DNA from 3 places in the Streptomyces pimonensis genome. Region 1 is predicted to be linked to each of the others. Evidence: riboswitches for the same ligand, from Rfam matches in the RefSeq annotation. Region 1 holds a riboswitch; each other region holds the start of a gene.
The links. A riboswitch is a leader RNA that binds a small molecule or an ion and turns the genes downstream of it on or off. The one in region 1 is predicted to bind cyclic di-AMP.

Region 1 (7,312 bases):
GCCGCGGTCCGGCGGGCGAGACGGGTGAACTTGCGCGGGTTGCCGATGGACTCCAGGTACATCAGGACGACGTCGGTGTCGGGGTCCTCGTACCAGTACTGCAGGAGGTCGTTGCCTGAGACGTCGGCCCGGTTGCCGGACGACACGAAGGCGGACACGCCGGTGACGCCGGTGACGCCGCCGCCGCGCCGGTGCAGGCGGGACAGCAGGGCGACGCCGATGGCGCCGGACTGGGCGAACAGCCCGATCCGGCCCGGGCGCGGCATCTGAGGGGCGAGCGAGGCGTTCAGCCGTACGGCCGGCGAGGTGTTGATGACGCCGAAGGCGTTCGGGCCGATGATCCGCATCCCGTACGAGCGCGCCTGCCGTACCAGGGCGCGCTGGCGTTCACGTCCGTCGGGGCCGGACTCGGCGTAGCCGGCGGAGACCACGACGAGCCCCTGCACGCCGTGCTCGCCGCACTCGGCGACGGCCTCGGGGACGTGCTCGGCGGGCACCGCGACGACCGCGAGGTCGACGGGCCCGTCGATGTCCCGCACCGAGCGGAACGCGGCCACCGAGCCGAGCTCCTCCTCCCCCTCCCCCAGCGCCTTGTTCACGGCGTACAGCCGGCCGCTGAACCCGGTGTCCCTGAGGTTGTCGAGGATGCTGCGGCCCACCCCGCCGGGCGTGCGGCCGGCGCCGACGACGGCCACCGAGCCGGGGGCGAGCAGCCGCTGCACCGAGCGCGCCTCGGCACGCTGTTCGCGTGCGTGCTGCACGGCCATGGAGCGGTCGGTGGGCTCGAGGTCGAACTCCAGGCGGACGACCCCGTCCTCGAAGCTGCGCTTCTGGGTGTACCCGGCGTCGGTGAACACCTTGATCATCTTGCTGTTGGCGGGCAGCACCTCGGCCGCGAACCGGCGGATGCCGCGCTCCCGCGCGACGGCGCCGATGTGTTCGAGGAGGGCGGAGGCGACGCCCCGGCCCTGGTGGGCGTCCTGCACGAGGAAGGCGACCTCGGCCTCGTCGGGGACGGGAGGGGCGGGCGTGGAGCGCCCTGCGGCAGCGGTGGCGGCGGGCGACGGGCGGGAGGAGGCGGGCGTGCCGTCGGCGCCGATCCGGTCGTAGCGTACGGTGGCGATGAACTCGCCGCCGACGGTGGCCGCGAGTCCCACCCGGTCCACGAAGTCGTGGTGCGTGAAGCGGTGGACGTCCTTGGCGGACAGACGAGGGTAGGGCGCGAAGAAGCGGTAGTACTTCGACTCGTCCGACACCTGCTCGTAGAAGCTGACCAGGCGCTCGGCGTCATCGACGGTGATGGGGCGGATGCGCGCGGTGCCGCCGTCGCGCAGCACCACGTCGGCTTCCCAGTGGGCGGGGTACTCGTACCGGTCCGACGAGGTCTGCATGGGCCCAGAGTACGGCTCGCGTACGGCGACGGCGCGAGGCAGTCTGTGGTGGACGACAGCCGGACCGAGGCCGCGGTCCGGCCGCCACCGGGAGCGGACGCCGCCCCCGGGCATGCTTCACGATGTGGGAAACTGGTCTAGACAACCCTGAACAGTGAAGGGCAGCAACACATGGCTGAGCGCCGCGTCAACGTCGGCTGGGCCGAGGGTCTCCACGCCCGCCCCGCCTCCATCTTCGTCCGAGCCGCCACGGCCGCAGGCGTCCCGGTGACGATCGCCAAGGCCGGGGGCGACCCGGTCAACGCGGCCTCCATGCTGGCCGTCCTGGCCCTGGGCGCCCAGGGCGGCGAGGAGGTCGTCCTCGCTTCCGACGCCGAGGGCGCCGACGCCGCCCTGGACCGTCTGGCGAAGCTGGTCTCCGAGGGCCTCGAGGAGCTCCCCGAGACCGTCTGAGCATTCACGACCACGGGAGTCGTCTCCTCGACGGACGCCCGTCCGTCTCACCGAAAGGCCCGCCCGGACCACCGGACGGGCCTTTCGCTTTCCCTTTTCCAAGCAGCACGAATAACCCCCGGAATTACTCCCTCTTTGTATACGGCAGCCGTGTTAATGCCGGAGACCCGTCATGTTTACGGCATGTTGCGAGTTCCTCACCCGGTCCGCGCGGCCGGCGCCGGAGGCGAAACGCAGGCGGTGCCCGGCGCTCGCGCGCTCGGTGTGCAGCGCCGTGACGGACCGCGCGCGGTCGCCGTCGCCGCGCGCCACGGCGTCCACGATCGCGCCGTGCTCCGCCCAGTACCCGACCGGATCGGACGGACCCTCGGCGGCGTACATCCAGGCGATCTTGTGCCGCAGCTGGGTCAGCGCCGAGGTCAGCGCCGGGCTGCCGGTGGCCTGGGCGAGCGTCTCGTGGAACCAGCCGCTCAAGGAGCGCAGATCGTCGCTGTGGCCCTGACGGGCGCGTTCCTGCCCCAGCCGGACCAGGCCGCGCAGCACCTTCAGATGGGCCTCGGTGCGGCGCTGGGCCGCGCGGGAGGCGCCGAGCGGCTCCAGCAGCATGCGCATCTCCAGCAGGTCGGCGGCCTCCTGCTCGGTGGGTTCCGCGACGCACGCGCCCGCGTGCCGCCGGGTCACCACGAACCCCTCGGCCTCCAGCGTGCGCAGCGCCTCCCGGACGGGGACGCGGGAGACACCGTAACGGCGGGCGAGGACTTCCTCGGTGAGCCGGCCGCCGCGCTCGTGGACACCCGCGACGATGTCGTCCCGGATCGCCGTGCACACCGAGTGCGCGGGAATACGCATGACCGACCTCCGCTTAATCCCCGTGAAACGTCGACGATTGACGTGTGTTCCGTGACTCTATTCCAATCAGCGGGAATTCACGACGGCGGACCGGAATCCATGCGCGTTTTTCGGACGAGCGCCGACCGGAAACACCGGTGCCCCGGCTCGGGGAGCCGGGGCACCGGGAAGTCCTCGGGTCAGAGGCTGACGCCGTGCGCGCGGAGGTAGGCGACGGGATCGAGGTCGGAGCCGTACTCGGCCGTCGTACGGGCCTCGAAGTGCAGGTGCGCGCCCGTGACGTTGCCGGTGGCGCCGGAGAGGCCGATCCGCTGCCCGGCGGCGACCTGCTGGCCCACCGAGACGCCGATGGACGACAGGTGGGCGTACTGGGTGTACGTGCCGTCGTTCATCCTGATGACGACCTGGTTGCCGTACGAGCCGCCCCAGCCGGCCTCGACGACGGTGCCGATGCCGACCGACTGGACGGGGGTGCCGCTCGCGGCGTGGAAGTCGACACCGGTGTGGCTGCCGGAGGACCACAGCGAGCTGCCGGCCCGGTAGCTGGTCGAGACGTACGAGCCGGGGATCGGGGAGACGAAGGTGCTGAGGCGCTCGCGCTCGGCCTCCCGCGCGGCGCGCTCCTTCTCCGCGCGGGCCTTCGCGGCGGCCTCCTCGGCGGCCTTCTCGCGCGCCGTCTCCTCGGCGGCCTTCCGCGCGGCGGCCTCGGCCGCCTCCCGGGCGGCCTCGTGCTGGGCGGCCGCCTGGGCCTCTATCCGCTCGGCGACCGCGTCGCCCAGGGTGACGACGGGCGTGAGGCCGGTCTGCGCGGCAGCGGGCTCGGCGGCGAGTGCGGGAGCCGCGAGGGAGCCGACGACGCCGGTGGTGGTGAGCGCCGCGACGCCCGCCGCGCGGGCGGTGCCGCGCTGCATCCTGCTGGGACGACGGTGCTTGCCCGGGGCGCGGGTGAACGCCATGTACAGGCTGGTCCTTTCCTTCCCTCTCGCCTACCGGGTTAGCTGACGGGTTCGGAGCAGGAAGGTCTCCTACGGGCCCCCTCGCGACACGCGCGGGCGTCCGATTCACCCCAGGGACGTATGTGGGTCCCCGGCTCCCCTGGCTCGCGCCGTACGGGGACTCGGCGATGGCTGTCCGGTGCCGCGGGTGCGGCGCACTGACCGACGAACAGCCCGGACGAAGCTATGCGGGACGCCTCCCGATCCTCAAACGGATCCGGGTTTTTGTAGCGCATCCCACAGGGCAGACAGGCAACCTCCGCCCCAATTCGGGCATACGAGGGCCCTGGTGGCTCTCCTGCCACCAGGGCCCCGAGCGTGTGCGCCGTGGCGGCTCGCTACTCGGCGGTCACGACGGTGACTTCGCCGATCCCGAGGGCCTCCACCGGCGCCTTGATCTGCGCCGCGTCGCCGACGAGGACCGTCACCAGGCGGTCCACCGGGAAGGCGTTCACGACGGCCGCGGTGGCCTCCACGGTGCCGGTCGCGGCCAACTGCCGGTACAGGTCCGCCTGGTAGTGGTCGGGCAGGTACTGCTCGACCTGGTCGGCCAGGGTGCTCGCGACGGCCGCGGCGGTCTCGTACTTGAGCGGCGCCACACCCACGAGGTTCTGCACGGCGACATCGCGTTCGTCGTCGGTGAGCCCTTCCGCGGCGAGCGTGCGCAGCACCGTCCACAGGTCGTCGAGGGCGGGTCCGGTGTTCGGGGTGTCGACGGAGCCGCTGATCGCCAGCATCGCCGCGCCGGCACCGTCCGGGGCGGACCTGAGGACCTGCCCGAACGACCGTACGCCGTAGGTGTATCCCTTCTCCTCACGCAGCACGCGGTCCAGGCGGGACGTGAGGGTGCCGCCCAGGCAGTACGTGCCGAGCACCTGCGCGGGCCACACGCGGTCGTGCCGGTCGGGCCCGATGCGGCCGATCAGCAGCTGCGTCTGGACGGCGCCGGGGCGGTCCACGATCACGACGCGGCCGGTGTCGTCCGCGACCACCGGTGGGACGGGCCGCGGCTGGGCCGGGGAGCCGGCCCAGGCGCCCAGGGTGCCGCCGAGCAGCGCGTCCAGGTCGATGCCGGTGAGGTCGCCGACGACCACGGCGGTGGCCGTGGCGGGGCGGACGTGCTTCTCGTAGAAGGTGCGCACGGCCGCGGAGTCGATGCCGGTGACCGTCTCCTCGGTTCCCTGGCGGGGGCGCGACATGCGCGAACTCGCCGGGAACAGCTCCTTGGAGAGCTCCTTGGCGGCGCGGCGGGAGGGGCTGGCCAGCTCGTGCGGGATCTCGTCGAGGCGGTTGCGGACCAGCCGCTCGACCTCGCTGTCGGCGAACGCGGGCGCCCTGAGCGCGTCGGCGAGCAGCCCGAGGCCCTTGGTGAGCCGGGAGGCCGGCACCTCCAGGCTGAGGCGGACGCCGGGGTGGTCCGCGTGCGCGTCCAGGGTGGCGCCGCAGCGCTCCAGCTCGGCGGCGAACTCCTCGGCGGAGTGCTTGTCGGTGCCCTCGGAGAAGGCCCGCGCCATGATCGTGGCGACACCGTCGAGACCGTCCGGCTCGGCCTCCAGGGGCGCGTCGAGGAGCACCTCGACGGCGACGACCTGCTGGCCGGGACGGTGGCAGCGCAGCACGGTCAGGCCGTTGTCGAGCGTGCCCCGCTCGGGGGCCGGGAAGGCCCAGGGCTTGGCGTCGCCCGCCTGCGGCCGCGGGTGGAAGTCCATCGTGGCGAGCTCGGTCACTTCGCCGTCTCCTCGTTCTCGTCGGCGCCGGCAACTGCGGCGGCTTCCTCGGTGTCCTCGCCCTCCGGGGCGACCGGCTCGTAGACGAGCACCGCGCGGTTGTCGGGGCGCAGGCGGGCCTTGGCGACCTCCTTCACCTCCTCCGCCGTCACCTCCAGGACGCGCTGCACGGCGGTCAGGGCGAGCTGCGGGTCGCCGAACAGGACCGCGTACCGGCACAGTTCGTCGGCGCGGCCGGCGACCGTGCCGAGCCGGTCGAGCCACTCGCGCTCCAGCTGGGCCTGCGCGCGCTCCATCTCCTCCGCCGTGGGACCCTCCTCGGCGAACCGGGCGAGCTCCTCGTCGATGGCGGCCTCGATGACCGGCACCTCCACGTCGCCGGACGTCTTCACGTCCAGCCAGCCCAGGGAGGGCGCCCCGGCCAGCCGCAGCAGGCCGAAGCCGGCGGCCACGGCCGTGCGGTCGCGCCGTACCAGCCGGTTGTAGAACCGCGAGGACTCGCCGCCGCCGAGGACGGTGAGCGCCAGGTCGGCGGCGTCACACGCACGCGTGCCGTCCTCGGGCAGCCGGTAGGCGGCCATCAGCGCACGCGCGGGGACCTCCTCCTCCACGATCTCGCGCAGCTGCCCGCCCATGACCTCGGGCAGCGAGCCGTCGCGCGGGGCGGGCTCGCCGTCGTGGGACGGGATGGAGCCGAAGTACTTCTCGATCCAGGCGAGCGTCTGCTCCGGGTCGATGTCGCCGACGACGGAGAGCACGGCGTTGTTCGGCGCGTAGTACGTACGGAAGAACTGGCGCGCGTCCTCCAGGGTGGCCGCGTCCAGGTCCGCCATCGAGCCGATGGGCGTGTGGTGGTACGGGTGGCCCTCCGGGTAGGCGAGGGCGGTCAGCTTCTCGAAGGCCGTGCCGTAGGGGACGTTGTCGTAGCGCTGGCGGCGCTCGTTCTTGACGACGTCCCGCTGGTTCTCCATGGACTCCTCGTCCAGGGCGGTCAGCAGGGAGCCCATGCGGTCGGCCTCCAGCCAGAGGGCGAGTTCCAGCTGGTGGGCGGGCATGGTCTCGAAGTAGTTGGTGCGCTCGAAGCTGGTGGTGCCGTTGAGGGAGCCGCCGGCGCCCTGGACCAGCTCGAAGTGACCGTTGCCCTTCACCTGGGCGGAGCCCTGGAACATCAGGTGCTCGAAGAGGTGAGCCAGGCCGGTGCGTCCCTTGACTTCGTGACGCGAACCCACGTCGTACCAGAGGCACACTGCGGCGACCGGGGTCAGGTGGTCCTCGGAGAGCACCACCCGCAGGCCGTTGGCCAGGCGGTGCTCGGTCGCTGTCAGGCCGCCGGAGCCTGCCTGGGCTGTGGCCGTGTGACCCATGGGCATGTACGTCCCTTCGATCGCGGAGGCGGTCGTCGAACCCGCCGTTTCTGCCGGTCCTGCCACTGTATGCAAGCGCGCGAGGCCCCGACGAAGTTCCCGTCGGGGGCGAGCTACGCCGAGAGCGAGAATGCGGGGCCGCCGCGACCCGGGCAGTCGTACCCGTCGCCACCGCGGACAGCCGCCCCGCCGCCACCCCGGCCGGTCGCACCTCCGTACCCGCGAACGCTCCCGCCTCCGTACCCGCGAACGGTCCCGCTGCTGGGGCGGCACGGGTGGGCGCGACGGCACCCCGCAAGCGCCGGGCCGCGCGACGGACCCCCGGCCGGGCCCCGCACCGGGCGCCCGGCCGCCCCGCCTCACGTGTGAACCGGGGCACCCCTCCGGGGGCGCCCCGCAGGCGCGGACGGGCGAAACCCGCCCCGGTCCGGTGCGTCCCGATCACCAGGAACCCCGCGCGGAAGCGGCCCGCACACGCCGCGTACCCTGCCCTCCCCGGAGACACCCACGACCGGGCCCTGGTCCCGCCTGTC
Region 2 (7,312 bases), on a different contig from region 1:
GGCCTTCTCCTACCGCACCGGCACCAACCAGACCCGCCTCTACGCGACCTCCAGCGCCCTCACCGCCTTCGCCGCAGCCCGCACCGCCGCGGCCACGGTTCCGCCGGCACCCGTCTTCACCGCCCACGAACTCCCCGCACCGGCGGACGAGCAGTCCCGCTAGTCCGCCGGCCCGCGCCCGCACGCTCCGGCCGGCGCAGCGCGGCGGTGCCCGACGTCTTGGTGAATCGTTGGTCGAATGGGTTGGCCAGAGCTTGGCCGATGCCTACCATCGATCACCGCAAGACTTTGTGCACCGCCGCACAAGCTCTCCTCAGGAGGTCTCCTTGCACCGCCGCCGTCGCACCGCGCTCCTCCTCACCGCCGCGATCGCCGCGGCGGCGCCCCTGCTCACCGCCTGCGGGAACGACGCGCACCCCGGTGCGGCGGCCGTCGTCGGCGGCGAGCGGATCACCGTGTCGCAGCTGGAGAACCGGGTCGACGAGGTCCGCGCGGCCCAGCGGGCGGCCGTACCGGACGACGCGCAGTACCAGCAGGCCATCGCCCGGACCGGCAGCCTCACCCGCGACACCCTGCACAGCATGGTCCTGGACCGGGTCCTGGAGCGTGCCGCGCGGGACGCCGGCGTGACGGTCACGGACCGCGAGGTCCAGCGGATGCGGACCGGACTGGAGCAGCAGGCCGGCGGCGCCGAGGCGCTGGAGGCGGCCTGGCTGCAGCAGTACGGCATCCCGCCGCAGCGCCTCGACGCCAACCTCCGCCTCCAGGCCCAGGCCCAGAAGCTCGCCCAGCGGCTCGGCACCGACACCGGCCGGCCCGAGTTCTGGCGGGCGCTGTCCGAGGCGAGCAAGGAGCTCGACGTCGACCTCAACCCGCGCTACGGCGACTGGGACGCGGAGAAGAGCAGCCGGGTCGACGCCGGGACGCCGTGGGTGCGGGACGTCACGGCGGCCGGGGCACCGCAGACGCCCTGACCGGCCGCCCGTGGACGACCGGCCGGTGGACGGCCCGGGGGTGCCGGCCGGGTGGGTTAGTTTCGAGGCGTGAACGCAAACAGCCCCGCCCCGAGCTCCGAGGCCGTCCCCGGCCGTGCCGTCCTGCTCACCACCAGCCACCGTGTCGCGCCCGGCCTGCTGTCCTGGCCGGCCTGGCAGGCCCTGCACGCGGCCGACCGGGTGCTGTGCGCGGACGGCGCCCACCCGCAGCTGCCGTATCTGCGGGAGGCCGGGGTACCGGTCGAGGAGGCGTCACCGACCGCCGAGGAGATCGTCGACGCCTGCGCGGGCGGGCGGACGGTGGTGGTCGTGGCGACGGGGGAGGGCGAGCCCGCGCTGACCGACGGGCTGGCGCGGCTGGCCGGGACCGGCCGGGTCCGGATGCCCGAACTGGAGCTGCTGCCCGCCTCCTACGACCTGCCGGGCGCCCGGCTGCTCGACCTCGTGCAGGTCATGGACCGCATCCGCGCGGAGTGCCCGTGGTCGTCCCGGCAGACCCACGAGGGTCTGGCGAAGTACGGCATCGAGGAGGCGTACGAGCTCGTCGAGGCCATCGAGGAGGGCGACCGGGACGAGCTGCGCGAGGAGCTGGGGGACGTGCTGCTCCAGGTCGTCTTCCACGCCCGGATCGCCGAGGAGCACCCGGAGGAGCCGTTCTCCGTCGACGACGTGGCGGGGGGCATCGTGGCCAAGCTGATCCACCGGCACCCGCACGTCTTCGGCGAGGAGACGGCGGACACGCCGGAGGACGTCAAGGCGCACTGGCTGCGGACGAAGGCGGAGGAGAAGCGGCGCAGCTCGGTGACGGAGGGGGTGCCGCTCGGGCAGCCCGGACTGGCGCTGGCGGCGAAGCTGGGGTCGCGGGCGCGGACCGCGGGGCTGGACGTGCCGGTGCCGACGGGGCAGGGGGTCGGTTACGAGCTGCTGGGGCTGGCGGTGCGGGCGGAGGCCGTGGGGGTCGATCCGGAGGCGGCGTTGCGGGCGGCCGCGCGGGTGTACCGCGACGCGATACGGGCCGCGGAGGGGCAGGGCGGGAACTGAGGCGCGGGTGCGGCGCGGGAGGATCATCCCCTTCCCGCCCGTCCCCGGCCCGCGCCCCCGAGGGAGCGCGGGGAGGTGCGCGAACGAGCACCCGCGCCCGCACCCGTGCCCGCACCCGCCGGAGACCCCGGCCACCGGGCTCTCCCGCGCCGCCCCGTCGCCCCGCCCGTTAGGGTCGCCGCATGCACGACCAGCCCCTCGCTCCCGAGTTGTTCACCTGGGAGTTCGCCGCCGATCCCTATCCCGCCTACGCATGGCTGCGCGAGCACGCCCCCGTGCACCGCACCCGGCTGCCGAGCGGGGTGGAGGCGTGGCTGGTCACGCGGTACGCCGACGCCAAGCAGGCCCTCGCCGACAGCCGGCTGTCCAAGAACCCCGCGCACCACGACGAGCCCGCGCACGCCAAGGGCAGGACCGGTATCCCCGGGGAGCGCCAGGCGGAGCTGATGACGCATCTGCTGAACATCGACCCGCCGGACCACACCCGGCTGCGCCGGCTGGTCAGCAAGGCGTTCACCCCGCGCCGGGTCGCCGAGTTCGCGCCCCGCGTGCAGGAGCTCACCGACGGGCTCATCGACCGGTTCGCGGACAGCGGCTCCGCCGACCTCATCCACGAGTTCGCCTTCCCCCTCCCCATCTACGCCATCTGCGACCTGCTCGGCGTCCCGCGCGAGGACCAGGACGACTTCCGGGACTGGGCGGGCATGATGATCCGCCACGGCGGGGGGCCGCGCGGCGGGGTCGCCCGGTCCGTGAAGAAGATGCGCGGCTACCTCGCCGAGCTGATCCACCGCAAGCGCGAGGCGCTCCCCGCCGAAGCCGCCCCCGGCGAGGACCTCATCTCCGGCCTCATCCGCGCCTCCGACCACGGTGAGCACCTCACCGAGAACGAGGCCGCCGCCATGGCGTTCATCCTGCTGTTCGCCGGTTTCGAGACCACCGTCAACCTGATCGGCAACGGCACCTACGCCCTGCTCACCCACCCCGGACAGCGCGACCGCCTGCAGCGCTCCCTCGCCGCCGGGGAACACGGGCTGCTGGAGACCGGTGTCGAGGAGCTCCTGCGGTACGACGGTCCCGTGGAGCTCGCCACCTGGCGGTTCGCCACCGAGCCGGTCACCATCGGAGGGCAGCGCATCGCGGCCGGCGACCCCGTTCTCGTCGTGCTCGCCGCCGCGGACCGGGACCCGGAGCGGTTCGGCGACCCGGACGTGCTCGACCTCGGCCGGCGCGACAACCAGCATCTGGGGTACGGCCACGGCATCCACTACTGCCTGGGGGCCCCGCTGGCCCGGTTGGAGGGCCGGACCGCGCTCGCCACCCTGCTGACGCGTCTGCCGGACCTGCGGCTCGCGGTGGAGCCGGCCGAACTCCGCTGGCGGGGCGGGCTCATCATGCGCGGACTGCGCACGCTCCCGGTGGACTTCACTCCTCCGCGGAGGTGAAGGACCGGACCGCCGTCCGCAGTGACCCGGAGTGGGCCAGCGTAAACATGACACGCCCTCAGCTCTGTGATCTTCACGTGATCTGCGCGGCATGAACTTGTGACAAGTGATCGTCTGCCGATACGTTCACCCATCAAGTGCGGTGCCCAGGGCTTCACTCACCGCACCTGTCGTTGCTGTTCTGCGAAAGGTCTCCGCATGCTCTCCGGGAACGGTCGGCACCGTCGCCCCCGCCAGGCTCCGGCTCTCCTCGTCGCGGCCGGAGTGACCGGCTCCGCCATCGCGATCCCGCTCCTCGGGGCCGGCGGCGCCAGCGCGGCCGACGGCACGACCTGGGACCGGGTCGCCGAATGCGAAAGCGGTGGCTCCTGGAGCCAGAACACCGGCAACGGCTATTACGGCGGCCTGCAGTTGACCCAGGACGACTGGGAGGGCTACGGCGGCCTGGACTACGCGGCCAGCCCCGACCAGGCCAGCCGCGGTCAGCAGATCGCCGTGGCCGAGAGGATCCTCGCCGACCGGGGGGTCGGCGCCTGGCACACCTGCGGACCGACGGCGGGCCTCGAGCAGGACTCGGCGCCGGCCGACATCGACACGGGTGTGGCGGAGGACTCGTCCGGCTCCTCCGGCCTCACGGGCTCGTCCGGCTCCACGGACCCGTCCGGATCGGCGGACTCCGCTGATCCGGCCGCTTCGCCCTCGCCGTCGGCCACGTCCGGCGCCGAGGAGCCGGAGGACGGCGAGGGTGCGACCGGTGGATCGGCGAAGTCCGACGGCTCGGCCGGCTCGGGGAAGGAATCGGACACCGGCTCCGACGACGGATCCGGCGCCTCCCCCTCCGCCTCGGCCACTCCCAGGAGCGACGAGTCGGCCACGTCCGGCCAGAACACCGGCTCCTCCGAACTCACCGGCACCGAGGACGCGAGCGGCGGCCGTCATCGTGGCATCAGTGCCGAGGAGGGCGAGGCGGAGGACCGTGCGGCGGACTCGTCCGGACGGCACGCCTCGCGCGGTGCCGACGCCCCGCGCGACGCAGCCGACGGCTCGTACACCGTGCGCACCGGCGACAGCCTCTCGTCCATCGCCGGCTCCCTCGAGCTCGACGGCGGATGGCGGTCGCTCTACGCGGAGAACGAGCAGGTCGTCGGTGCCGACCCGGACCTCATCCTGCCGGGGCAGGAGCTTGAGGTCGGGATCGAACCGGGCGGAAAGTGACGCCCGAAAGGGTGTAACTCCGACGACAGTTGACGTCACGATTCGCGGCCAATGTCCGCTTTGAAGGCTGTGAGAGATAGGTCTCAGAAGCCCTGATCGTCTTTGAAATTCCGCGGATCGCGTGCCTACGGTCGTGATCGCTCGCCATCGCGGGCCCCGGCTGCCGCCACGCCGAATCCTGCCAGCGGCAGCACGGGAACAGTCGTCGCGTCATGCGCCGCAGGCAGGAGCGGGGGACCCAAGGTAAGCGCCCCTTCCGGTGATTGACACCGGATCGGGCTTGGGGTGGAGCCGCCTCCCGTGAGGGACGCGGCCGGGCAACTCAACCGGCCCGAACCCGACAGCTCACCTCGTAGGCGTCGGTGAGGGGATCCAACCATGCTGTTTTCCGGCAAGGGCAAGCACCGTCGTCCGTCCAAGGCCACCCGCGCGATCGCCGTCGCCGGTGTCGCCTCCGCCGCCGTCGCCGCCCCGCTGATGGCGGCCGGCAGCGCCTCCGCCGCCACCGCCTCCGAGTGGGACGCCGTCGCCCAGTGCGAGTCCGGCGGCAACTGGTCCATCAACACCGGCAACGGTTACTACGGCGGCCTGCAGTTCTCCGCCTCCACCTGGGCCGCGTACGGCGGCACGCAGTACGCCTCCACCGCCGACCGGGCCAGCAAGGCGCAGCAGATCGAGATAGCCGAGAAGGTCCTCGCGGGCCAGGGCAAGGGCGCCTGGCCGGTCTGTGGCAAGAGCCTGTCCGGTGCCGCCTACACCGGCTCCTCCTCGAACGGCTCCTCGGCCGGCTCCTCGCAGGGCACCGGTTCCACCGGCACGCGTGAGAGCGGGCAGAAGGCCTCCCGCTCCGCCGAGCGTCCGGCCGCCGAGCAGAAGACCGAGCAGAAGACCGAGCAGAAGGCCAAGGAGAAGACCGTCACCACCCCGACCGGCGAGAAGGTCGAGAAGGGCGACGGCGAGTACAAGGTCGTCAAGGGCGACACCCTCAGCTCCATCGCCGCCGAGCACGACGTCGCGGGCGGCTGGGCCCAGCTGTTCGAGCTGAACGACGACATCGTCGACGACGCCGACCTCATCTACCCGGGCCAGCAGCTGCACCTGAAGTAAGCGGCCGCCCCCTGCTCCCGCCCCGGTGCGTCTTCCCCCGTACGCGCCGGGGCGGGGTTTTTCACGGCCGGGTTTCCGGGAACGGCTTTGTTTCGTTCGGAAACAATTTACTCTCGGTTCTGTCCACGGGACGGGCGGCCGGATGGCCGATCGCCCGGAGCCGGTTAGGCTCGGTCTCGCAAGACCCTTCGGGGTCCTGCTCACCCGCGTCACATCCAAGAAGGAGATGCTCGTGCCGTCCATCGACGTCGTCGTAGCCCGGGAAATCCTGGACTCCCGAGGCAACCCCACGGTCGAGGTCGAGGTCGGCCTCGACGACGGCAGCACGGGTCGTGCCGCCGTCCCGTCCGGCGCCTCCACCGGCGCCTTCGAGGCCGTCGAACTCCGTGACGGCGATGCAGGCCGTTACCTGGGCAAGGGCGTCGAGAAGGCGGTCCTGGCCGTCATCGAGCAGATCGGCCCGGAGCTCGTCGGCTACGACGCCACCGAGCAGCGCCTGATCGACCAGGCGATGTTCGACCTGGACGCCACCGACAACAAGGGCTCCCTCGGCGCCAACGCCATCCTCGGCGTCTCGCTCGCCGTCGCCCACGCCGCCTCCGAGGCCAGCGACCTCCCGCTCTTCCGCTACCTGGGCGGCCCCAACGCGCACCTGCTGCCGGTGCCGATGATGAACATCCTGAACGGCGGCTCGCACGCCGACTCCAACGTGGACATCCAGGAGTTCATGATCGCCCCGATCGGCGCGGAGTCCTTCTCCGAGGCCCTGCGCTGGGGCGCCGAGGTCTACCACACCCTGAAGAAGGTCCTGAAGAGCAAGGGCCTGGCCACCGGCCTCGGCGACGAGGGCGGCTTCGCCCCGAACCTCGGTTCCAACCGCGAGGCCCTCGACCTCATCCTCGAGGCCATCAAGGAGGCCGGCTACACCCCGGGCGAGCAGATCGCCCTGGCGCTCGACGTCGCCGCGTCCGAGTTCTACAAGGACGGCTCCTACGCCTTCGAGGGCAAGGAGCGCTCCGCCGCCGAGATGACCGAGTACTACGCCGAGCTCGTCGACGCGTACCCGCTCGTCTCCATCGAGGACCCGCTGTTCGAGGACGACTGGGAGGGCTGGAAGACCATCACCGCCAAGCTCGGTGACAAGGTCCAGCTCGTCGGCGACGACCTGTTCGTCACCAACCCCGAGCGCCTCGCCCGCGGCATCGAGGAGGGCGCCGCCAACGCCCTGCTGGTCAAGGTCAACCAGATCGGCTCGCTGACCGAGACCCTGGACGCCGTCGAGCTGGCCCAGCGCAACGGCTTCAAGTGCATGATGTCCCACCGCTCCGGCGAGACCGAGGACGTCACCATCGCCGACCTGGCCGTCGCCACCAACTGCGGCCAGATCAAGACCGGTGCCCCGGCCCGCTCCGAGCGCGTCGCCAAGTACAACCAGCTGCTGCGCATCGAGGAGATCCTCGACGACGCCGCGGTGTACGCCGGCCGCAGCGCGTTCCCGCGCTTCAAGGG
Region 3 (7,312 bases), on a different contig from region 1:
GAAGGCGGAGGGGACCGGTGGCGCCTGGGGCTCCGGTGGGGCGTCGGCCACGGCCTGGGCGGCGATGTGGTCGGGGCTGGGCGCGCCGCGCCGCCGCGACCAGTACCCGGCGCCGGCGAGCAGCAGGGACAGTATGACGGCGAAGCTCAGCACTCCGTCGTTGCTCAGCATGGTGAGGAAGACGCCGCAACCCACCAGCGCGAACAGCACGGCCGTCAGGGTGTGGCCGTCGACCCGGCCGGTCAGCAGCCGGCGGATCTCGTTCTCGTCCTCGTCCTCGTACGGGGCGAAGAGCCAGGCGAAGCCGTAGAAGATGAGGCCGACGCCGCCGGTGGCGGACAGGACCGCGAGCGTGATCCGGAAGATCACCGGGTCCATGTCGCACTGCCGGCCGAGCCCCGCGCACACCCCGCCGAGCAGCTGGTGCCGACGGTCGCGCCGGAAGCGTCCGCTCTCGCCGGCCGGCTCCGGCGGCGGGGCGGTCGCTCCCTCCGGGGCGGAGACGGGTCCCGGACCCGTCGCGGCGTGCTGGTGATCGGTCATGGGTCCATGGTGACGGGCGAGCCGCCGCGGCGGCAGTCGGTACGACCCTGGCCGGACCCTGATATCGGTCCCCGAGGGGTGCCGGGGGAGCGTTCGACGGTCCCGGTCCGTGGAGATCAGGGGAGTCTCCGGGGCCGACCCTGATGTTCCGGTACTTCGGCCGTGTGACCATCGTTGGCATGTCGGAAGCCGCAGCAGCGCCAGTGGCCGAGCCGCGGCCGCCGCGCAAGCTCTACCGCAGCAGTGACGGACGCTGGCTGGGTGGTGCGGCGCGGGGGCTCGCCGGGCACCTCGGGCTGCCCGTGTTCTGGGTACGTCTCGTCTTCGTCGGCCTGTTCATGGCCGACGGTCTCGGCGCGCTGCTGTACGCCGCGTTCTGGTTCTTCGTGCCCCTGGGCGTCGGCGGTGTGGACGTACAGAGGCCGCCCTCGCTGGTGGCGACGGAGACCTCGCCGGACGGCCGGCGCAGACTCGTCACCCGCAGACCGGACAAGGGGCAGATCGTCGCCCTGCTCCTCATGGTCGTCGTGGCCATGATCTTCGTGGGCAAGGTGGACCTGAGCAACGGCACCAGGGCCTACCTCTGGCCGACCGTGCTGGTCGGCGCGGGCGTCGCCCTGGTCTGGCGGCAGGCGGACAACGCCCGCCGGGCCCGCTGGATGGAAGTCGGCCGCCGACGGCGCACGGTCACGCTGCTGCGGGCCGTGGCCGGTGTGCTCCTGGTGACGGCGGGTGCCTCGGGCATCTTCGTCCTGCGGGGTTCTGGCAGCCACCTGGGCTCGGTGCTCCAGGCGGCCCTCGCGGTCCTCGTGGGCATCGCCCTCCTCGCCGGCCCTTATCTCGTGCGCATGACGCAGGACCTCTCCGAGGAGCGCCTGATGCGCATCAGGGCCCAGGAACGCGCGGAGGTCGCCGCCCACGTCCACGACTCGGTGCTGCACACCCTCACCCTGATCCAGCGCAACGCGGACGACGCGGGCGAGGTGCGACGTCTGGCCCGGGCCCAGGAGCGCGACCTGCGTGCCTGGCTCTACAAGCCGGAGGGCAACGGAAAGGACGAGGACGACGAACCCACCACGCTCGCCGAGGCGGTGAAGCGCAATGCCGCCGAGGTGGAGGACAAGCACGGCGTCCCCCTCGAGGTGGTGGTCGTCGGCGACTGCCCGCTCGACGACAGAATCAGCGCACAGATGCAGGCCGCGCGTGAAGCGATGGTCAATGCCGCCAAGTACGGTGGCGAGGGAGGTGCGGTGCAGGTCTACGCCGAGGTCGAGGGGAGGACGGTCTTCGTGTCCGTCCGGGACCGCGGCCCCGGCTTCGACCTGGACTCGATACCCGCCGACCGCATGGGCGTCAGGGAATCGATCATCGGCCGCATGGAGCGCAACGGCGGCACGGCGCGGCTGCGCGCGGTGCCGGACGGCGGCACGGAGGTCGAGCTGGAGATGGAGAGGGCGGAGAAGACGTCATGAGCGAGCCGACCGAGGCGAACGGAACGACGGGAGCGGCGGAGGGTGCCGGGCGTCATGTGCGTGTTGTCCTCGTCGACGACCACCGCATGTTCCGCACGGGTGTCCAGGCGGAGATAGGACAGACCGCGCAGACGGGCGTCGAGGTGGTCGGCGAGGCCGCCGACGTCGACCAGGCGGTCACGGTCATCACCGCGACCCGGCCCGAGGTGGTCCTGCTCGACGTGCACCTGCCCGGTGGCGGCGGCGTCGAAGTGCTGCGCCGTTGCGCCCCGTTGATGGGCGACGCCGAGCAGCCGGTCCGTTTCCTCGCCCTGTCCGTGTCGGACGCGGCGGAGGACGTGATCGGGGTGATCCGGGGCGGTGCGCGGGGATACGTGACCAAGACGATCACCGGGACCGACCTGGTCGACTCGATCTTCCGGGTCCAGGAGGGGGACGCGGTCTTCTCGCCGCGGCTGGCCGGCTTCGTCCTGGACGCCTTCGCCTCGACCGACGCCCCGCCGGCCGACGAGGACCTCGACCGCCTCACCCAGCGCGAGCGGGAGGTCCTGCGGCTGATCGCCCGCGGTTACGCCTACAAGGAGATCGCCAAGCAGCTGTTCATCTCGGTGAAGACGGTCGAGTCCCATGTCTCGGCGGTCCTGCGCAAGCTCCAGCTGTCCAACCGCCACGAACTGACCCGCTGGGCGACGGCTCGGCGCCTGGTCTGAGCAGGTCCTCGGACCATGCGCGTGGCGCCCGCGAAGGACGTCTCGTCGATGGGGCCACGCGGACCGGGGCCGAGGGGTTCAGGGAGTGGATCATGCGGCCGTCGCCGGCGTGGACGCCGACGTGGCTGATGCCGGAGCAGAAGAAGGCCAGGTCACCGGGGCGGAGTTCGGAGCGGGGGATGCGGCGGCCGGTGTCGATGCGCGCTGTCGGGTCCTGCGGTGCGCTGCCACCCGGACGCCCGTCCTTCCCGGCGACCGCGCGGAGCGGGCCGCCGTCCCGCGGCCCGGCGGCGGAGGCACGGGGGGAAGCCGTCCGCCGCCGGACCTTCTCGGCGGTGGTGCCCGGATGTCGTCCCTGTACCGGACGGCGGTGGAGAGCCGGTCACCCGGGAAGGACCCTAGGCCCGGCCGCGCGGGCCCGGTAACGGGTTGTGCGGAAGTGGCGTGAGCGGACCGTCGGGTGACCGCAAGTGACAGGAACCCCGTCCTGGCTTCACCGTCTTCACTCAGGGTGGTGACCGATGCGGCGAAGGGGGGACGGACGAGGGTGCCGGAGTGCTACGAAGTGGCTGTGGCTAGGCTCCGGCCCCATGGACGTACTCATCCACCTCTTCGTCGGTCTGCACATCATCGGTATCGCGTCGCTCCTCGGCGGCTTCCTCACCCAGATGAAGGCGATGGGCCAGGGCACCGCCCGCTTCGTCCCCGCGATGCTGCACGGTGCGCTGACGATGCTGGTCACCGGTGTGGTCCTGGTCGGCCTCAACCAGGCCCAGGACTACTCCGTCGACAACATCAAGATCGGCGTGAAGCTGGCCCTGCTGATCGTGATCCTCGGCCTGGTCTACGTGAAGCGGGACGACGGGAAGGTGGACAAGGGCCTGTTCGGCCTGGTCGGCCTGCTGACCGTGGCGAACGTCTTCATCGCGGTGCTGTGGACCTGACCCCTTCCTCCACGGGGCCGGACGTGACCGTGGCCCGCGCGGCGGCGACCGCCGCCCACAACAGCCGCAGAGCGAACTCCGCCGCCGGCCCCGGCCGGGCGGCGCAGGCCGGCACGAGGCCGACCCGGGAGAGGATCCCGCGCCCCGCCGGGTGCAGGGCGACCGGCACGGTGCCGGTCGCCCTCACGGCGGCGCCGGCCGCCGGCGAACGCCGCGCCCACCAGGCGCGGAAAGGAGACGGGGGGACGGGGCCGGACATGCTCCGATGCCGGGAGAGCCCGCCGGGCTCCGTGCCCCCGGACAGGTCAGGCGGGGCGGACCACGCTGTGGACCGAGGACTCGCCGTCGTAGTAGACGGACTCCTCGCGGACGTACGTGCCGGGCTTCGGCGCGTGGATCATCATCCCGTTGCCGATGTAGAGGCCCACGTGGGTGATGTCGTCGTAGAAGAAGACCAGGTCACCGGGCCGGGCCTGGGAGACGGGGACCGTCGTGCCCGCGTCGACCTGGTCGTAGGTGGTGCGCGGGAGGGTGATGCCGGCGGCCTTCCAGGCGGCCTGGATGAGGCCGGAGCAGTCGTAGGAGCCGGGGCCGGTGGCGCCCCAGACGTACGGCTTGCCGATCTGCGCGCGGGCGAAGGCGAGGGCCCTCTCGGCCTTGGTGGCGTACGAGGAGTCCGTCGGCGTCGACGGTGAGGCGGCCGGGGCCGGGGCCGGGGCGCCCGACGTGCCGCCGTCCTGCCGGGCGGCGGTCCTCTCCTCGGCCTTCCGCTGCTCCGCCTGCTGCCGGGCGAGCTCGGCGGCCTTGCGGGCGGCCTCCTCCTGCTTCTCCTTCTCGATCGCCGCGAGCCGCGCCTTCTCCTCGGCGGTCAGCTTCGCCATCAGTTCACGCGCGTCGGTGAGCTTCTTCTGGACGGTGGCCTTGGCCGTCTTCAGATCGCCCTGGGCCTCGGTGAGCGTTCGGAGGCTCTCGGTGGCCTCCCGGCGCTTCTTCATCGTCTCGGACTGCTGGGCGACGTAGTCGTCGACCGCTTTCTTCTGGCGGCCGGTGATCCGGTCCAGCACCTGACGCTGGTCGAAGACGTCCTGCGGCGTGTGTGCGAGCAGGAAGGTCGCGGTGTCGGGAATACCGGAGCCGGTCCGGTACTGGGCGGCGGCGAAGGAGCCCAGCTCCTCCCGCGCGTCGTTGAGCTTCTGGGTGCGCTTGGCCACGTCGTCGAGGAGCGTGTCGACCTGCTTGCGCTGCTTCGCGGTCCGCTCCTTGGCCGCGTTGTACTTCTCGGTCGCCGACTCCGCCTGGCGGTAGAGGTCGTCGACCTTCTTCTCGACCTCCTCCAGGCTGGGCCTGCCGTCGTCGGAGGGGGCGGCGGTGGCCGTCTGGGAGAGCAGGGCCACGGAGGCCAGGGCGGCCGTGGCGAGGGCCGGGGGCCGGATGCCTGCCACGCGGATGCCGGGGGTGCGCGACTTGCGGTGCGACGCCAAGGGAGGCGACTCCTTCCCACGCTCCGCCTACCGGGTTAGCTGTCGGGTTCGGGCGGGTGCTTGGAAGGGTTGCCCTACGGCCGCTCCGCGAGGGAGTGGGCCGATTCACCCCGTGATCTCGGTGGGTCCCCGGCTCCGGCTGCCGCGCGAGGGGCAGGGACGGACTCGGCGGAGGCCGCGCGGCCCGGCGAGGTTCGCCGGTGGGGGTCGTGCGGCCCGCCCGCACCGTAGCCAACCGGTGTGGCCCCTGTGAAGGTTGATGGGTGATATGCCCGATACATTTTCGTGACCTCGCGCGCGGGGTGACTCAGGGTGAGACGGTGTTCCTGGAGGGTGAGGGACCCGTTCAGGCCGCCGGAAGCCGGGGATGTTCCCGGGGTGGCCCCGGGTTGTCGGTGGAGCGCCCTAGACTCGGAGAGCGATGAGCAGCCTCTTTGACGACAGTTTCCTGGCGGACCTCCAGGCCCAGCGGGGCCCCGAGGGCGAGCCCCCGCCACCGCCCGAGGACGAGCACGTACCGGAGCCGATCCCGGACGACCTGTTCGGCGGGAAGTTCGACCTGCCGCCGGAACGGGACACCCACTACCGTGACGGCGCCCCGCGCCCAGTGATCGACGCCGCCGCGCTCCTCGAGGGGCTGAACGACAACCAGCGCGCCGCCGTCGTGCACTCCGGCTCCCCGCTGCTCATCGTGGCCGGCGCCGGTTCCGGCAAGACCCGCGTGCTCACCCACCGCATCGCCCACCTGCTGGCCGAGCGGCACGTCCATCCGGGCCAGATCCTCGCGATCACCTTCACCAACAAGGCCGCGGGCGAGATGAAGGAGCGCGTCGAGCAGCTCGTCGGCCCACGCGCGGGCGCCATGTGGGTCATGACGTTCCACAGCGCGTGCGTGCGCATCCTGCGTCGCGAGAGCAAGAAGCTCGGCTTCACGTCGTCGTTCTCGATCTACGACGCCGCCGACTCCAAGCGGCTGATGGCCCTGGTCTGCCGCGACCTGGACCTCGACCCCAAGCGCTTTCCGCCGAAGTCCTTCAGCGCCAGGATCAGCAACCTGAAGAACGAGCTGATCGACGAGGAGGACTTCGCCGCCCGGGCGGCCGACGGCTTCGAGAAGACCCTCGCCCAGGCCTACGCGCTCTACCAGTCCCGGCTGCGCGAGGCGAACGCGCTGGACTTCGACGACCTGATCATGACGACGGTCAATCTGCTCCGCGCCTTCCCGGACGTCGCCGAGCACTACCGCCGCCGGTTCCGGCACGTCATGGTCGACGAGTACCAGGACACCAACCATGCCCAGTACGCCCTGGTGCGCGAACTCGTCGGCACCTTTGAGCACCCCGCCGGCGTACCGTCCGAGGCCGAGGTCCCGCCCGCCGAACTGTGCGTGGTGGGTGACGCCGACCAGTCGATCTACGCCTTCCGCGGCGCGACGATCCGCAACATCCTCCAGTTCGAGGAGGACTACCCGGACGCGACCACGATCCTGCTGGAGCAGAACTACCGTTCCACCCAGACCATTCTGAGCGCGGCCAACGCCGTCATCGAGCGCAACGAGTCGCGGCGCCCCAAGAACCTGTGGACCAACGCCGGCACGGGCGCGCGGATCACCGGGTACGTCGCGGACACCGAGCACGACGAGGCCCAGTTCGTCGCCGACGAGATAGACCGCCTCACCGACGCGGGCGAGGCGAAGGCGGGCGACGTCGCCGTCTTCTACCGCACCAACGCCCAGTCCCGTGTCTTCGAGGAGGTCTTCATCCGCGTCGGCCTGCCCTACAAGGTCGTCGGCGGCGTCCGCTTCTACGAGCGCAAGGAGGTCCGGGACGTCCTGGCCTACCTGCGGGTGCTCGCCAACCCCGAGGACTCGGTGCCGCTGCGCCGCATCCTCAACGTACCCAAGCGGGGCATCGGCGACCGCGCGGAGGCGATGATCGACGCCCTCGCCCAGCGCGAGAAGATCAGTTTCCCGCAGGCGCTGAAGCGCGTCGACGAGGCGTACGGCATGGCCGCGCGGTCGTCGAACGCCGTGAAGCGGTTCAACACGCTCATGGAGGACCTTCGTACGGTCGTCGAGTCCGGCGCGGGCCCGGCCACGGTCCTGGAGGCGATCTTCGAACGCACCGGCTATCTGGCCGAGCTGCAGGCCTCCACCGACCCGC

Region 2: it holds a riboswitch for cyclic di-AMP, as region 1 does, so the genes downstream of both, KYY02_RS23735 (transglycosylase family protein) here and KYY02_RS31405 (M23 family metallopeptidase) in region 1, are expected to answer to the same signal.
Region 3: it holds a riboswitch for cyclic di-AMP, as region 1 does, so the genes downstream of both, KYY02_RS01885 (C40 family peptidase) here and KYY02_RS31405 (M23 family metallopeptidase) in region 1, are expected to answer to the same signal.

The regions. Positions count from the first base shown of each region.
Region 1 covers NZ_JAHWZY010000055.1:12,888-20,199, reverse strand. The annotation lists gene KYY02_RS31420 (bifunctional acetate--CoA ligase family protein/GNAT family N-acetyltransferase) at 1-1,391, opposite strand, end outside; gene KYY02_RS31415 (HPr family phosphocarrier protein) at 1,563-1,844, shown strand; gene KYY02_RS31410 (GntR family transcriptional regulator) at 1,998-2,693, opposite strand; gene KYY02_RS31405 (M23 family metallopeptidase) at 2,873-3,649, opposite strand; cyclic di-AMP (ydaO/yuaA leader) riboswitch at 3,662-3,826, opposite strand; gene KYY02_RS31400 (M16 family metallopeptidase) at 4,027-5,415, opposite strand; gene KYY02_RS31395 (M16 family metallopeptidase) at 5,412-6,785, opposite strand.
Region 2 covers NZ_JAHWZY010000027.1:4,156-11,467, forward strand. The annotation lists gene KYY02_RS23710 (tachylectin-related carbohydrate-binding protein) at 1-163, shown strand, start outside; gene KYY02_RS23715 (SurA N-terminal domain-containing protein) at 327-974, shown strand; gene KYY02_RS23720 (nucleoside triphosphate pyrophosphohydrolase) at 1,044-2,036, shown strand; gene KYY02_RS23725 (cytochrome P450 family protein) at 2,219-3,481, shown strand; gene KYY02_RS23730 (transglycosylase family protein) at 3,680-4,696, shown strand; cyclic di-AMP (ydaO/yuaA leader) riboswitch at 4,902-5,070, shown strand; gene KYY02_RS23735 (transglycosylase family protein) at 5,075-5,803, shown strand; gene eno (phosphopyruvate hydratase) at 6,036-7,312, shown strand, end outside.
Region 3 covers NZ_JAHWZY010000001.1:372,276-379,587, forward strand. The annotation lists gene KYY02_RS01860 (PspC domain-containing protein) at 1-543, opposite strand, end outside; gene KYY02_RS01865 (ATP-binding protein) at 723-2,015, shown strand; gene KYY02_RS01870 (LuxR C-terminal-related transcriptional regulator) at 2,012-2,725, shown strand; partial or broken gene KYY02_RS01875 (C40 family peptidase) at 2,740-2,930, opposite strand; gene KYY02_RS01880 (hypothetical protein) at 3,316-3,669, shown strand; gene KYY02_RS01885 (C40 family peptidase) at 3,975-5,150, opposite strand; cyclic di-AMP (ydaO/yuaA leader) riboswitch at 5,159-5,331, opposite strand; gene pcrA (DNA helicase PcrA) at 5,572-7,312, shown strand, end outside.